One region of the Methylomonas sp. Kb3 genome, then DNA from elsewhere that is predicted to be linked to it. Evidence: riboswitches for the same ligand, from Rfam matches in the RefSeq annotation. Region 1 holds a riboswitch; the other holds the start of a gene.
The links. Region 1 has a riboswitch for cobalamin ahead of CWO84_RS12550 (CbtB domain-containing protein). Riboswitches for the same ligand answer to the same signal wherever they lie in the genome.
Positions count from the first base shown of each region.

Region 1 (7,977 bases):
CTTTTAACAAAACCCAAGATTGACATTGTGGACACTTCGAAAGTTGAACTCGTTTATCTTTGATGTCCTGTGCCACCACCCAAGCATCGGAAAACTCGAGTTGTCCCAAGGGATATGATTTTTTATACGCATTAAAGGCAGTAATTAGCGTCTGGATTTGGCCTTCTTTCGATTTGGCCGTGGCAACCTGAAAACACACGGCGAAGATGGTTACATCTTTATACTTACGGCGACTACCGGTCAAACCTCGGGTTGAAAACTTGATCGATCCACGACTGGGCGATTGGCCATGTAATTGACGGTATGTCTGCCTCAGTAACTTTATTGGTACTCCCGTTGCTTGATGCACGATTTTGACTTTCGCATGGAGATTGAGCAGTTCTATCGCCAAGGTTTGTTGTTGATATTTCATGAGCATTAGCTGCCTCCCTTAATCAATAGTGCCACTTAATCCGAGCATGGCTTCCGCCATTGGGGGAGAGTCTTTCTTGATGCTTTGGATAAATTGACTCGAAAACCGAGGGGTAAAACATAGCCAGTTGGAGCGGGCAATGAAATCGATGTCTTCTAGGGATAAGCACCCAACGGCTGATCGCATGGATTCGTCCGAAATTCCCCGCACCAATTCCGTCAATACTGAATTTTCTCTAGCGATTTCCCTAGCTTTGATGAGCCAGGCCTGATTCATGGTATAAATCTCTTCATCGCATCCCAGCTGATCGATCGTCGTCAATTTGTCAAAGTAGCCCTTCAGATTTTTGAATGCTGACTGCATAATGTTATCGACGTGCCCAGCCATATTGACTATTTTCAGTTTCGATTTCAGATAATCGGATCCGAATTCGGCAACCAGTGGCAAAAACAATTCCTGAAAGAAACTCTGCGTGATGGTTTTGACGTCCTTAAAATCAATCGTCAGCGATTGCTGATTGGCAAAACACTCCCGTGCCAGTCGCGCGAAATTTTTGCCATGGATTGTCTGGGGTATTTGGGAATGGGTGGCTGTAACGACAACGATATGCATGCGACTTCTCCTTAGTAGCTCATTGATTGCCTCTAACGAGTGCTTGGTTTGTTCAAAGATTGACTTTTTGATTTTGCGGAAACCCAACGCCGCCGCCCCGACCGATCAGTCCACACCTCGCAGATAGGGCATTGGCTAAATGCGGCATCAGGGTGAATCATGCCCAGGTAGCGGGCGCGGCAACGACCGCAAACCATGAATACCAAATCACCCGCAGAGAGCAGGCTGGTCAAATACCAAGCCCTGTTGATGTCTAACGGATAAAGTTGACTGGAGCGTGGTTGGATAAATTGCCTATCGGCTAAAATTCTGGAAGCAACCTTGGTGTATATCTCATAGGTCGCAACCAGTAAGGTCGCGCTTAGGCTTGGGGTAGAAAGCCGGCTCCTAATGTCTTCAATAATGCTTAAAAATAAAGAAGCATGAATATTGTTGAATGCTGAGCGAATGGCCCATTGATGATCATGTGGCAGCATGCCTTGTTTGGGCGATTTTCCTTGTATAGCTTTAAAAAATGTGATGCTTTGCTTTCGGGTTAGATGGCAGAGTTGGCTGACAATTGGCGGACGGGTGCCGAGTTGAATTAGCCTTTCCGCCAAGACCAAGTCTGCGCCTATATTTGACCTGCTTTTAAACGGCATTGGTTTCATCCGCAGTTCTAGTGATACAAGGTTGGAGGAGATCCACATAGGCAACCAGGGGCAAGTTGCTTGGGGTATAGACAGGCAATAACTGAATCACAGCGCGACTGCTTTCGGCGTGTTCACGAAGTTGCTCCTGTGTCATGCCGGCGAGACGGTCTATGCCAACTCGATCTAATCCAAATCGCCAGGCCGCTTCTTCAGGATTACTGCGCGCGCACTCTCTAGCAAGCATGAGATATTCGAAATTTAACCGGGCAAGATCTTCGTCCAGTGTTGACATAAACGCCTCTGAGTTGATTAACGACTGTTGTCGATATGCTAGGAGAGCAACGCGCAAATGTCTCGGTCGCAAAGTGACCTGATTTGGGTCACAAAGCTCCGGAAGCCTCGATTGATCTGATTTGGCGTTGTTGAAAATAATTGGCTTATTGGGCTGGTTATGCTTCTTTCGGCATGTGATGTGCGGCCAATTTGATAACGCCAGGCAATTTGCATGGTTTGATGGATTGAATGATTCTGAAATTCTTCTAACCTCGTTCTGCTTATTAGAGGCTTTGCCCACAACAAGTGGAGTCTTAATTGGCGTTTGACCTGAATAAGTGCTTTCCAAAATCATTTTTACTTCGCTCATCTCGCATTCGTTATGGAGGACATTGTTATGAATCGGCTATTCGCTAACCAGACCGCAACTACCGGTTACCTGGTTTGGGGTGGTTTATGCGCGAGGTAATTCAATGCTTGATCGATTGGTTGGATAGTGAGCCAAGCGATGAAAAAGGCCACCGCATATTGCGCGCGTTAGCTCAGGAATCGTTAAAGAAAGTGGATTTCGAAGAGTCGGAGCGACGTTTCACGGCCGATGCAATCGTCGCTGCTGTTGGTGAGTCCTTAGACAGTGCCGAACCTAAAAAATGGATCGACTGGCCGGGTTCGTTAAAAAAATATTGCGAAATCCGTGAACCGCAAATCATGGAGTTTGCCCGTAAGCGTAGGCTTTCGCATTATCCAAAGCCGGAGCGTAAAAGCACAAAGGGAGGGCCGGGACGACACACGACGTTCTATATCAAAGCTGAAACGGTTCCGGTGATATTGGAAGAAGACCAAGCAATCGAGAATGTTCGGGCTGGGAGCAACATAGCCGATTTGCAAGCCAGCTATCAACTGACAGAATTGGGTGAAGTCAAACCCAGTTGGATCGCGAGTTGGTTATTTCGGCACGGACAAATCGAATTACGCCGATGGCATGTATGGGGAGTACTGGGCTGGTTGGCAACAATAGGCGGACTTGCATTGTTAATTGCCTATGCAGGATGGCTATCGTTATCCGTGCCTAGGCCGGTGACAACGCAAGATTTGACATTACTGGTCAGTATTTTTGCGATTCCCTATGGTTCCTGGGTAACTATCATCAAGCCTTGGATATTATTGTTGGATGATCGAATTGTCGTAGCCCATGAACTATTCACAAATTTTTATGAACAGTCTGCGCAGTTCGAACTGCTTCGAGACGGAGATTTAAGAGTAATTCGGTTAGTTCGGTATTCGGCGGCATGTCCCATTTGTGGCGCCACTATTTATCTCGAAAAAGGCGAGCCGGATTACAGACGAAGATTGGTGGGGCGTTGTTATGAAAGCCCGAGAGAGCATGTGTTTAGTTTTGATAGAATCACTCGTTGCGGGCGATTACTGGTTGATCGATAACTTGTCGAGAGGAGCTGCTGCCGCACCGTTTATTCTTATTTCAATACATTTCATTTGCCCTACGACTAGCTGCGGCATACAATCGCCGCTGGTTTTAAGGTTCCCGCTCTTGGCGGGTGAAACTGGAAGTCGGTTAAATGCCGACGCTGCCCCCGCAACGGTAGGTGATTCGTCACGAGCCCGGAGACAGGCCTAAAACTGTAGTCAACAGTATTGCGGAGGGCGATCTGTCAAATCGGTTTTTTTGGTTTGTCTTTCCCTCTGTTATTCCGTCCACCTTTTTCGGAACAGACAACCATGAAAACACTCGCGGCATCTACCATCCTTTCTTCCTCAAAAATCCTGCCCGGCCTGAGTGCTATTGTTTTGGGCCTGACCGTCGTGTTAGGTTTGGGTTTCTTGCAGGACGCTAACAACTACCTGCATAACGCCGCCCACGACGGACGTCACAGCGCAGCTTTTCCTTGCCATTAACATGGCGGATTTTCGTAAGCTGGTCACCATCTCGCTACTGGCGGGACTATTGGGCGGCTTGTTACTCAGCGTGCTACAACACTATCAAACCTTGCCCTTGATTTTGGCCGCCGAACAATTCGAAACGCCATCGGCTGAGCATGTGCGTGACTGGCAACCGATGGACGGCTGGCAACGTAATGGCTTTACCTTGCTGTTCAATGGCCTAACCGGCTTCGGCTTTGCCTTGTTTATCAGTGTCGCCCTGTACTGGCGGGATCAACATGGTTACCTGTACGGACTCGGCTGGGGTTTGGCCGGTTATTTGGTATTTTTTGTCGCGCCATCATTGGGCTTGCCGCCGGAGTTGCCGGGCACCGACAGCGCCGAATTACACAGTCGCCAAGCGTGGTGGCTTTTTACGGCCGCCGCTACCGCGATTGGCTTGTTTGGTCTGTTTTTGACCAAACAGCGCTGGCTGCAAATCGGCGGCGCTGGCTTACTGGCCTTACCGCATCTGATCGGCGCACCGCATCCGGAGGTTGCCCAGGCTTTAGCGCCCGAAGCCTTACAACAGCATTTTGTGGTGTTGACATCCATCAACAACGCTATTTTCTGGCTGACCTTGGGCGCAATATCGGGCCGATTGTTGCGTAAAGTAACGTTTTAGTGGTGAATGCTACTGCAACACGCCATTGCCCGGCGATATTGATCAGCGCTCCTGCCTCCGGGCAAGGCAAAACCACCATTACGGCGGCTTTGGCCTATTACTATCGCCAGCAAAACCGCAAGGTACGCGTGTTCAAAACCGGCCCGGATTTTATCGATCCGCAAATATTGAGCTTTGCTTGCGGACAACCGGTTTATCAGCTGGATTTATGGATGATGGGCGAAGCGCATTGCCGTGAGATGCTTTATAACGCCGCCGACGCTGACATCATCTTGATTGAAGGTGTCATGGGCTTGTTCGACGGCGATAGCAGCAGCGCCGATTTGGCACAAACACTAGACGTGCCGGTGGCCGTTGTCATCGATGCGGGCGGCATGGCACAAACTTTTGCCGCTGTGGCTTACGGCTTAGCCCATTACAGAGCCAACTTGCCGTTTGTCGGCGTCATCGCCAACAAAGTCGGCAGTCCGGGTCATGCTAAATTGCTGGAAGAAGCCTTGCCGGACAGCATGCCGCTACTGGCGGCGATGGCGAAAGATGAAACGGTCGGCTTGCCGTCGCGGCACTTAGGCTTAGTGCAGGCCGATGAAATTGCAGACCTTGACCTTCGCCTGGCGCGCGCAGCCGAATTACTCAGTAGCCATGCGCCGTGCCGATTGCCGCAGCCGGTTGCCTTCGCGCCGATCGCCACCTCCCCGCCGCCACCGTTACTGGCTGGTAAGCTTATCGCTGTGGCTCGTGATGCGGCGTTTTCGTTTATCTATCAAGCCAATCTGGATTGTTTGCAAGCCATGGGCGCTGAACTGACGTTTTTCTCGCCGCTCGCAGACCACGTATTTCCCGAGGCAGACAGTGTCTACCTGCCCGGCGGTTACCCGGAACTGCATCTCCAAACATTGGCCGACAATGTCGCCATGAAACAAGCCTTGCAGCAACATCATCAAGCCGGTAAGCCGATTTACGCAGAATGCGGCGGCTTTTTATATTTGCTGGAACGCTTGATCGATAAAGACGGCCATGCGGCAGCGATGGCTGGTCTGTTACCCGGCAGCGCGCAGATGCAAAAACGCTTGGTGAATCTGGGCATGCACAGTTTGCAGTTAGAACAAGGCGAAATTCGCGGGCATAGCTTTCATCACTCGCAACTGGAAACCACACAGCAGCCGTTCACCGAATCGAAGCCTCAACGCAATCGTAGCCGTAGCGAAAACTTTTATCAGGTGGGTTCGTTGCGAGCGTCTTATCTGCACACCTACTTTCCGTTCAACCCCCAGGTCGCGGCTGGATTTTTTCTATGAGCACTCAACCTAAAGTATGGTTTGTCGGCGCAGGTCCCGGTGATCCTGATTTAATCACTGTCAAAGGTCGCGACTTAATTGCCAAAGCGGATGCCATTTTGTTCGCAGGCTCTCTGGTACAGGCCGCAGCGACGCAATGGGCACCAAGCGCTTGCGTGATCAAAGATTCCAAAGACATGACTTTGGAGCAGATTACCAACTGGCTGACCGAACAAGCCGGTCCGGGCAAAACCGTCATTCGCCTGCAAACCGGCGACCCTGGCTTGTACGGTGCATTGATTGAAATGGTGCAACCACTGGATGCGGCCAACATTGCCGTCGAAGTAGTGCCGGGCGTCTCGTCGGCATTTGCTGCGATGGCTTGCGCAGTCGAAAGCCTGACCTTGCCGGAAGTCACGCAGACCGTGATTTTGACTCGCGTTGAAGGCCGCACACCAATGCCGGACGGTGAATCCTTGCAAGAATTGGCCAGCCATCACACCACGCTGTGCCTGTTTTTATCGATCACCTTGTTGCCCTTGATCGAGCGCGAATTAAAAGCCGCCAACTGGGCTGATGATTCCCCGGTATTGGTGGTTCATAAGGCCAGCTGGCCGGGTGAACAACAGATTATTCGCGGCACCCTGGCTGATATTCGCGAACGCTGCCGGGCCGCCAAAATCAACAGTCAGGCCATGATCGTGATTAGCCCCACCTTGGGCGCGAGGCACTGGCCATCGTTAAAAAAATCCAAACTTTATGATGCCGGTTTTACGCATCGTTTTCGCCGCGCCGAGCGGCCTCAGCCTAAGGAATAAGCATGACAACCACCGTTCTCTTGGTCGGCCACGGATCGCGCAATCAGGCCGGCAACGATGAAATTCGCGAATTTCAACAACAATGGCAGGCGCAACACCCTGACTGGCGCATCGAGTTGTGCTATATCGAACTCGCCGAGGTGCTGTTGGAAGAAGGATTGAGCCGCGCCGCGCAAGGATCTAGCCGCGTGATAATCGTACCGCTGATCATCAGCGCCGCCGGGCATGTGAAGATGGAGATCCCCGAGCATATCGAGGAAGCCCGCGAAAAATTTCCAACCGTCGAATTCATCTATGCGCCGCATCTAGGCAGTAACGAAACCTTGTTGGCCATACTGCAAAAACAGCTCAATTCAGCGCTTAAATCACTGGCGATGCCGGATCCTAAAACTACCGGCGTGATCATTTTAGGCCGTGGCTCCTCCGACAAAGTCGCCAACGGGGAATTGGCAAAATTAGCGCGTTGGCTGTTTGAAGCTACCGAGCATGAACTCGTCGACATTGCCTTCACCGGTATTACCCATCCGCGTTTGGAAACCGCCGTGCAACGTCAAGTACGACTGGGCATGACGCAGATTGCGATTTTGCCCTATTACCTGTTTACCGGCTTGCTGATCGAGCGCATCGGCAAACAAATCGAACGCTTGCAAAGCCAATATCCGCAGATTGTCTTCGGTGCCGGCACTTATTTTGGTTTTGATCCGGCCATTTTTAAATTGCTTGATCAACGGGTTACCGAAGCCTGGGACCCGCTCGCGCCGAAAATGCTGGAATGCGACGGCTGTCAGTATCGCGAGCAAGCCGAACATCACCACCATCATTGATTAGCCATGAGCCACAACATTCAAACCGAACAACTGACCCAGGCTGGGCAACAAATCGAACACGATTCCTTTACCATCGTCGACCGCGAAGTCGGCGAGCACCATTATTCAGATGGGCAATGGCAAGTGGTGCGTCGCATGATCCACGCCACTGCGGATTTTGAATTCAATGGCCTGACCGAGTTTTCCGCGCATGCAATCGAAGATGGTATTCAAGCCATTTTAACTGGTGCGCCTATCGTTGCCGACGTGGAAATGATTTGCGTCGGCTTATCGCAGCCGCGCCTGGCGCATTTTGGCATCAGCGCCCGCCAGTTCATCGCCGATGCGGATGTCATAACCGCCGCCAAACAGGTCAACAGTACCCGCGCGGTACAAGCCATGCGTAAAGCGCAGCGCCTGGGTTTAATCGCCGGCGGTATCGTCTCAGTTGGCAACGCACCGACCGCGCTGTTGGAAGTGTTGCGGATGATCAAAGAAGAAGGCGTCAAGCCGGCACTGATCGTCGGGATGCCAGTCGGTTTTGTCTCTGCAGCGGAATCCAAGGATTTACTCGCCGAATTAGC
Region 1 is NZ_PIZT01000017.1:29,718-37,694, forward strand. Features, by position in the region: gene CWO84_RS12525 (FlhC family transcriptional regulator) at 1-418, opposite strand, end outside; gene CWO84_RS12530 (STAS-like domain-containing protein) at 431-1,024, opposite strand; gene CWO84_RS12535 (FlhC family transcriptional regulator) at 1,057-1,674, opposite strand; gene CWO84_RS24945 (flagellar transcriptional regulator FlhD) at 1,655-2,299, opposite strand; gene CWO84_RS12545 (hypothetical protein) at 2,491-3,369, shown strand; cobalamin riboswitch at 3,450-3,580, shown strand; gene CWO84_RS12550 (CbtB domain-containing protein) at 3,667-3,843, shown strand; gene CWO84_RS12555 (CbtA family protein) at 3,845-4,492, shown strand; gene CWO84_RS12560 (cobyrinate a,c-diamide synthase) at 4,495-5,790, shown strand; gene cobM (precorrin-4 C(11)-methyltransferase) at 5,787-6,587, shown strand; gene CWO84_RS12570 (sirohydrochlorin chelatase) at 6,590-7,411, shown strand; gene CWO84_RS12575 (precorrin-8X methylmutase) at 7,418-7,977, shown strand, end outside.

Region 2 (7,977 bases), on a different contig from region 1:
GCCGAACATCACTAGCGGGTGATAAGTATTGCGCGGCTCGCCCAGCCAAAAATCGATGGCTACAGCCAACAAAATGCTGAGGGTGAGAATCATGATTTACGTTGGATAAACAGGTATTGCAAATCTGGGAGAGCGGAAAGGGGCATATTGGCCGACATATTCATGACCAGCGCGGCGATGAAAATCGCCGCGCTGGATTCTGGAATGCTGTTAGAGGGCTTCGCGAGTGGCTTTGGCAGCCAGTAAGGATTTTACGACAGTTACCAAGCCAAAAATGACCACACCATAGATCAAGGTGGACGTCAGATAAGGCGGATAATACATCGCAACGCGCTCAATATATTGCGCGAATGAGCCGTTGGGATAGCGTCCGGATAGCCAGTAAAAACTGCCGTTGGAAAACAGAAACGCGATGGATGTAGCCGCTACTAGAGCCATCAGGCGTTGCGCGGAGGTGGCTATCGACAACCCAGTGAATTGTCGGCACCATTTGCCACCCAGCCACATTGCGCCATAAGAAAACACCAGAAACCCGTAAGCTTTTGACACGCAAAAATCGCTGACACCGAGTTTAGTGATCGCCAAGTAATCAATCAGCACCGCTTCCGCCAGCAGTAAGGCGAACAAATAGCGTCCGCCCAGCCATAAGCCGGCGAAAAAAAACACCGCCAATGAAGCGTCCGGCAATGCGAATGGGGTGCCGAAATGGTGAAAGCGGGTGGCGGCCATCAGGGCCATCAACGCGACCGCGCTGGGTTTAACAGCCAAGGTTTGATTCAAACTCATAGGGTTCTCCAAAAAAGGTTTAATAATTGTAATGGATCGAAAAATAGAAATTTCTGCCGAAGCTGTTATAGGTGTTAACCGTTTGATAGCGTTTGTCGAACATATTATTCAGTTTGGCGCTTAACATCCAATTTTTGTCGATGCGATAAGCGGTACGCAGATCGGCGGTCATAAAGCTGCCCAGACGGACCCGGTTCGCGGCGTCGTCGAATCGTTCGCTCTGAGCCAGCACGGAGGCACCAATATCAATGTCACCGAACGAGCGCGAGACATCATAGGACAAGCTTTCCGTCACTCGACGCGGCAGGCGCAAATTAGTCTGCCTGTCCTTCGGTGTCATCAGGTTCATGCTTAGTTTGTTGTTCCAGCCGAAAATTGGCGCGGACACTTCGGCTTCTATGCCGTCTATCTGCGCCTTGCCGATATTTCTGGCGGTGGACGGCGTGCCGCTAAATACAATCAAATCCTCGATATTGGTGTGATAAGCGCGCAGTTCCCAGTTGGCCCAATCGTGATGGCCGGCAAAACCGGCTTCGAAGCTGGTGGACTTTTCCGGACGCAAGCCGGGGTTGCCGAAGCCTGGGAAGTATAACTGGTTAAAGGTCGGCGCCTTAAACGCATTGCCGAAACTGGCAAAAGCGCTGAGACCGTAATCCCAATTAAACCGCCAGCCGAAATTGCCGGTGACACTATCGCCGAAAGCCTGGTTTTCGTCCCACCGCAAGGAAGCGTTCAAAAAATGCTTGTCGAAAATCCGGCTGTGCAAATCAGCGAACACTCCGACATCGTAACGCGAGGTTTCGACATAGCGTGTGGTGCTGTCGACTTCGTCGAAGCGGTAATCGGCGCCCACTGTCAATTGGTGATCCTTATGCAAGGCCAGTTCGTTCAGCCAACTGGCGTTCCAGCGCGTGGTGTTGAAACGGCTGGTAAACCGACCGTTATGCCGAAACTGATCGGCATCGTCCATGCTTTGTCCCACCCGCAAAGTGGATTTCCATCTATCGCTGAAATTTGCGCTGGCTGTGGCTCCTAGTGTCTGATTGACAAACTCAGTGGTGCTACTGATGGAGTTGTCGATCTCGGTTTCGCCTTCGGCTCGCAGGAAAAATGCTTCCAGTTCCGCGCCGTTGTCGAAGCGGTAACCGGCTTTGGCATTCAGACTGGTGTTGTTATAGCCGTCGCGGTCCGGATTATAGCCGCTCGCGACGCTGACACCGCTCAGCGCATTGATGCCCTGGCTACCGAGTTGAGCGGCGCTCAAGCTATACCAAGCCTTGCCCCATTTACCGTTGACGGCCGCCGAGCCGTTATAGGTGTCGTATGAGCCGCCGCCGGCTTCCAGCGCAATGTTCGGCCGTTCACTGGTGCCGCCCTTGCGAGTAAATATCTGAATCACCCCGCCGATCGCTTCCGAGCCATAGAGGCTGGACTGCGGGCCTCGAGTGATTTCCACACGTTCGATTTGATCTATAGGAATAAACTGAAATGCGCTGGTGCCGGTGGTCACCGAGCCGGCCTTGATGCCGTCGATTAAAACTAGTACATGATCGGAGTTAGTGCCGCGCAGATAGAGATTGGTGTCCTTGCCGTAACCACCGCTTTGCACCATGTCCACACCCGGCGTGCCTTTTAGTAATTCGGGTAGGGTTCTGACCTGAAGTTTCTCGATGTCCTGACGATTATAAACCGTCATCGCCGTGGCTAATTCGTTCTGCCGAGTCTCGGTTCGGGTAGCCGTCACGACTGTTTCAGCAAGGTTGATAGCCTCATCGCTAGTCGCCGCCCACACTGTAAAAGGCGTACTCGCCAGCAATAAAGATCTGTATAGAATTGTTTGCATATTATCCTCTGCGCCCGCCGCGCATCCGGGTGAAAAAGGACAGAGGAAAAACGGAAAACGAAAAAGACGGAGGCAGGCTAGGCATGGACTCAGACCATTCCGTCAACAGCCCTCCGCTGTCTCGAATGATCTTCCGGGCCAGTCTCCGGGCTTATAAGTGGCTTGAGGCCTGATCTGCGACCTTCCCATGCAAAGCGCACAGTGGCAAAAACGCAGCTCTTTACTTATCTACCGTTGCGGGGGCAGCGCCGGCATGGGCGGTTAAAACCGCCGCACCGACTTCCTGTTTAAGCTTGGCCGAGAAAGCGGCGCAAACACCTGAAAGAAGCGCGCAATTTTAGGGAGTCGGGCATGATAAAGCAAGAGTGTCCGAGCGGGTCGCCCACAATCGGCATTGCAAATACCCCTTTCCGTGCTATACATTGGTGCATTGATTAATGCTGTTAACTTAGACTTCAACGAATACGGGCGGGATCATGGAAATTCAATCGAAATTGTTAGGCAACCAAGACATCAATCCGGACACTATCATCAATTTTCCGCGCGGCCTACCCGGTTTTGAAGATCAGACCCGCTTTAAATTATTTCATCAGGAAGGCAGCGAGATTGTCTATTGGCTGCAATCGGTCGATAACGCGGAGCTGACTTTTTCCGCGGCTCATCCGTCGCACTTCAACATCAATTATAACTTTACGGTAACCGACCCCGAAGAAGCGCTGCTGCAACTAGAGCCGGGCGACGAACTGGTGATATTAATTCTGCTACACAAAGACAACGAGCAGGATAATGGTAAGCCGACCATTAAAGGCTCGATCAAATCGCCAATCTTAATCAACGCCAACAAACGCATCGGCATGCAAAAAGTATTGGTGGCAATCGAACAAAGCATCACCCTGACCGAGAAGGTCAGTGAGATAGATGTATCTGAAGCTTAAAAAATGCAAACATCCACCGGCGATTGCGTTTGCCGGCGGATGTTTAAATCAGGCGGCCTGAACAGGAATGGAATGACTGGAATGGCTAATACGATTGTTGCCGTCGAAATACACCAAAGTCGGCTTGTAGTTCGTCAGTTCCTTCTCGTCTAAGCTGGCGAACGCACAAACGATAATCAAATCGCCAGGGCACGCCAACCTTGCAGCTGCACCGTTAATCGAAAATACGCCGGAATCTTCTTCGGCGCGAATCGCATAGGTGGTAAAGCGTTGACCATTGTTAATATTGTAAATATGGATTTGCTCGTACTCCCTGATGCCGGAAAAATCCAAAATTTTACCGTCTATAGCACACGATCCTTCGTAATCCAGCTCGGAATGCGTTACCCGCGCACGGTGTAACTTAGCTTTAAGCATGTTTATGTTCATGGTAAACAAGGTCGAATACTAGGGCCGGCGATTATGCCTGAAATTGACTCTGCTATCAAATTTAAGCATTAGCTTTCAAAGGTAAAAACCAACGCAGTCAGTTGTTTATTTTAGAAAAATACAAGTTATCGATCAGGCGAGTAGTGCCCAGCTTGGCAGCAGCCAAAATCAGCAGATTAGCGTCGCAGGTGCTGGCGGGCAATAAATCCTTGCTACGGCAAATGCTGAAATAGTCGACGGCAAAACCGGCTTGCTGCAGATTTTGGCGCTGCCGTTCCGCCACAGCTGGATAATCGACATGCCCTGCTAAAATCTCGTCGCGTGCAGCGATCAAGGCTTGATAGAGCTTGGGCGCGTGCTGTCTTTGTTGGTCGGTCAGATAGCCGTTGCGGGAACTCATCGCCAAGCCATCGTCCTCCCTAACCGTTGCCACGCCCTGGACTGCAACGGGTATATTCAAATCGGCGACCATTTGCCGAATCAGCGTCAGTTGTTGAAAATCCTTCTCGCCCAACAACAACAGGTCGGGCTGGACCATGTTCAACAGCTTGCAAACAACCAAGGCTACGCCGTCAAAATGTCCGGGCCGGCTGGAACCGCAATGCAGGGCCGACAAGCCGCTGACTGAAATGCCGGTTTGCGTGGCTTGCGGATACATTTCCGTCACCGCCGGCAAGAACAGTAAATCGGCGTCGCTGGCTATCAGCTTTTCCTGATCCTGCTGCTCGGTGCGCGGGTAACTGGCAAAATCTTCGTTCGGCCCAAACTGCGTGGGATTGACAAAAATACTGACCACCACTTTATCGGTCTGTTGCTTGGCCGTGCTAACCAGTTTGATATGCCCGGCATGCAGATTGCCCATGGTCGGCACGAAACCGACGCTATGGCCGGCTTGCCGCCATTGGCGGATGACTTCTCTCAAGGCGGCGACGCTGGTGACTATCTGCATACGCTTAATAACTGTGTTCGGACGCTGGAAATTGCGCGGATTTAACCGCTTGATGATAGTGGCGCACCGCCTCTTCTATGCTGGAGGCGTCGGCCATAAAGTCTTTAGAAAAGCGCGGCCGCTTGCCGGTGCTGATATTCAACATGTCGTACAGCACCAACACCTGGCCATCGCAATCAACACCAGCGCCGATGCCTATGGTCGGAATACTTAGGCGCTGACTTATTTCGGCGGCCAGTCGCGCCGGCACGCATTCCAGCACTAAAAGGCTTGCGCCGGCTTGTTCGATTTTTTCCGCATCCGCCAAAATTTGTTTGGCTTGCTGTTCTTCACGACCCTGCACTTTATAACCGCCTAAGCGATTTACGGATTGCGGTAACAGACCTAGATGGCCGCAGACCGGAATGCCTTGATCCACCAGAAAGCGAATGACGTCGAGCTTGGCGCCTTCCAGCTTGACCATTTGCGCGCCACCCAACTGCATCAAGCTTGCCGCATTCAGCAATGCCTGCTCCGGTGTAGCGTAACTGGCAAACGGCAAGTCGGTAACCACAAAAGCTCGCTTCCTGGCCATTGCCACGCTACGGCTGTGATACACCATATCGCTCAGTGTGACCGGCAAGGTGCTGCCGTGTCCTTGTATCACCATGCCCAACGAATCGCCGATCAGCAGTACGTCGATACCCGCTCTGTCCAACAGCGCGCCGAAGCTGGCATCGTAAGCAGTCAGACAACTGATTTTCTCGCCGGCTCGTTTCATTGCCGCCAGATCGCTGATCGTCAGCGCCTTTAAGGCATCGGCATATAAGTTCATACTGCTATTTTCCGCAAACCGCCGGGAGGACAAGCCGCCAAGAGTTGTGGCAACGAATCCAAGCCCGGAATGGTCAAATCGCTGCTTGCTACATCGGCCAAGGGGTACAACACAAAGGCGCGCTTCGACAGCTCCGGATGCGGCACAATCAGGTCCGGTTCGTTAATGCGCTGTTGTGCGTAAAGCAATACATCCAAATCCAGGGTTCTGGCTCCCCAACGCACGTTGCGCAGCCGGCCATGCTGGTTTTCGATTTGCTGTAATTGTCTGAGCAAAACCAAAGGTCCCAGCTCGGTCGAAATTCGCAGCACCGCATTCACGTAATCGGGCTGATCTTGCGGCCCAACCGGCAAGCTGCGGTACAAGGGCGAGAAGGCAATTTCGACCACACCTGGCAAGGCCGCGATTTCCTGTCTGGCCCGATTGACATGATCGACAGAGTCTTCGAGATTGCTGCCCAAGCCTATATAGGCCTCGACAGCTGACTTAGCTAGCGTCATTGCCGACGGGGGCGGGTTTGCCTCGAGAACGGTAACGACCGGTTTTCCGGTTACGGGGTTTACCGCCGCCGGATTTTGGCGGCGCGGTCATTCTTTCCCGCTCCGCATCGTCGGCTTCCTGAAAACGTGTCCACCATTCGACCAGTTCCGGATCGGCGCCGCCGGTTTCCGCGCGTAGCCGCAAAAAGTCGTACGCTGCTCTGAATTTAGGCTGCTCCAGCAAACGATAAGGCCTTGGCCCAACCGTTCTGGAGAATTTGTTTTGCAAGAACCAAACTTCGCGCATCGATTGGGTGATGTGGCGCGGTAGCGCAGTGACCTTGATTTGTCTGGTCAGCACTTCGTTGGCGGCGTTCTGATAGGCTAGCGTTTCGTTTTCGCCGTGGGCGATGCGTCTTTGCGCGGCCAATTGCAGCGGCTCCCACAACAAGGCAGCTAATAAAAAATAAGGCGTCAGTGTTTTGCCGTCGTTGAAGCGGGTGTCGGAGTTTTCCAAGGCTCGGATCAAGAACAAGCGCGGAAAATCGTGATCTTCGCTGGCGAGGCAGCGGTCGGTTTCCGGAAACAAAATCGCAAACAAACCGTAATGCCTGAGCATCTCGAAGGATTGCAGACCGTAACCGGACAAAAACAATTTAATGACTTCATCGTAAAGACGCGCCGAGGGGATGCTCTTCAATAAATCGGCTTGGGCGTAAATCGGCTTTTCGGTATCCGGATGCAACGTAAAACCCAGCTTTACGGCAAAACGGATGGCGCGCAGCATCCGCACCGGGTCTTCTCTATAGCGTACTTCCGGGTCGCCGATGAGACGCATGACAGCCGCTGCGTGATCCTGCATGCCGCCGGTATAATCCACCACGGAAAAATCGCGGATATTGTAATACAGTGCGTTGACGGTGAAATCTCGGCGCCAGACATCCTGTTCCAGCGTGCCGAACACGTTGTCGCGCAATAACCGGCCGTCTTCATGAACGACTTGCTGGTCAGATTCTTCGGATTCGGAACCGCGAAACGTCGCCACCTCGATAATTTCGCGGCCGAAAAACACATGCGCCAGTCGAAAGCGCCGGCCAATAATTCGGCAATTACGAAATACTTGCTTGATTTGCTCCGGGCTGGCGTTAGTGGCCACGTCGAAATCCTTAGGCTCCCGCCCCAGCAGCAAATCCCTGACGCAGCCGCCCACCAAATAGGCCTCGTAATCGGCCTTTTTCAAGCGTTGCAGCACTTTCAGGGCGTTTTCGCTGATTTGTGCACGAGAAATGCAATGCTCTGAACGCGGATAAATCTTCACGGCACTCGACCCCGCCGATTCATTAACCGGTTCGGCAATTTGCTCATCCGGTGAAAAGATTTTTTTGAAGAAACTAAAAATGACTTTATCCCTTAATTTAGAATGACGTGTGCCAGCTTTTTCGAGGCTTCGGGCGCGAACGTCCTAGCGGTCTTATCATAACACCTCGCCAGATTTAAGCTCAATCCAGCACATTCTTTTACATTCCCTTGGGTTAAATGTAGAATTTCGCCATTCGCCGAATATTTTGGTGTAATAACATAAAAATTGGCTGTACTTGTCGCCCTTAGGCCGGTGACGGGGAATTTATATCGGAGAGTGGAGCGTATGTTTAAAAAAATTTTACTGGGTTTTGTAGACCAGCCTGTATTTACTAGTCTATTCGTCGCCGATTTCGCATTATTGGTTTTCCATAGACCGCCCT
Region 2 is NZ_PIZT01000015.1:76,073-84,049, reverse strand. Features, by position in the region: gene cbiB (adenosylcobinamide-phosphate synthase CbiB) at 1-93, opposite strand, end outside; gene CWO84_RS11055 (hypothetical protein) at 211-786, opposite strand; gene CWO84_RS11050 (TonB-dependent receptor) at 806-2,629, opposite strand; cobalamin riboswitch at 2,748-2,966, opposite strand; gene fliW (flagellar assembly protein FliW) at 3,106-3,564, shown strand; gene panD (aspartate 1-decarboxylase) at 3,613-3,993, opposite strand; gene panC (pantoate--beta-alanine ligase) at 4,091-4,942, opposite strand; gene panB (3-methyl-2-oxobutanoate hydroxymethyltransferase) at 4,947-5,756, opposite strand; gene folK (2-amino-4-hydroxy-6-hydroxymethyldihydropteridine diphosphokinase) at 5,753-6,256, opposite strand; gene pcnB (polynucleotide adenylyltransferase PcnB) at 6,243-7,553, opposite strand; gene CWO84_RS11015 (hypothetical protein) at 7,881-7,977, shown strand, end outside.
Region 2: another riboswitch for cobalamin. It lies ahead of CWO84_RS11050 (TonB-dependent receptor); the one in region 1 lies ahead of CWO84_RS12550 (CbtB domain-containing protein).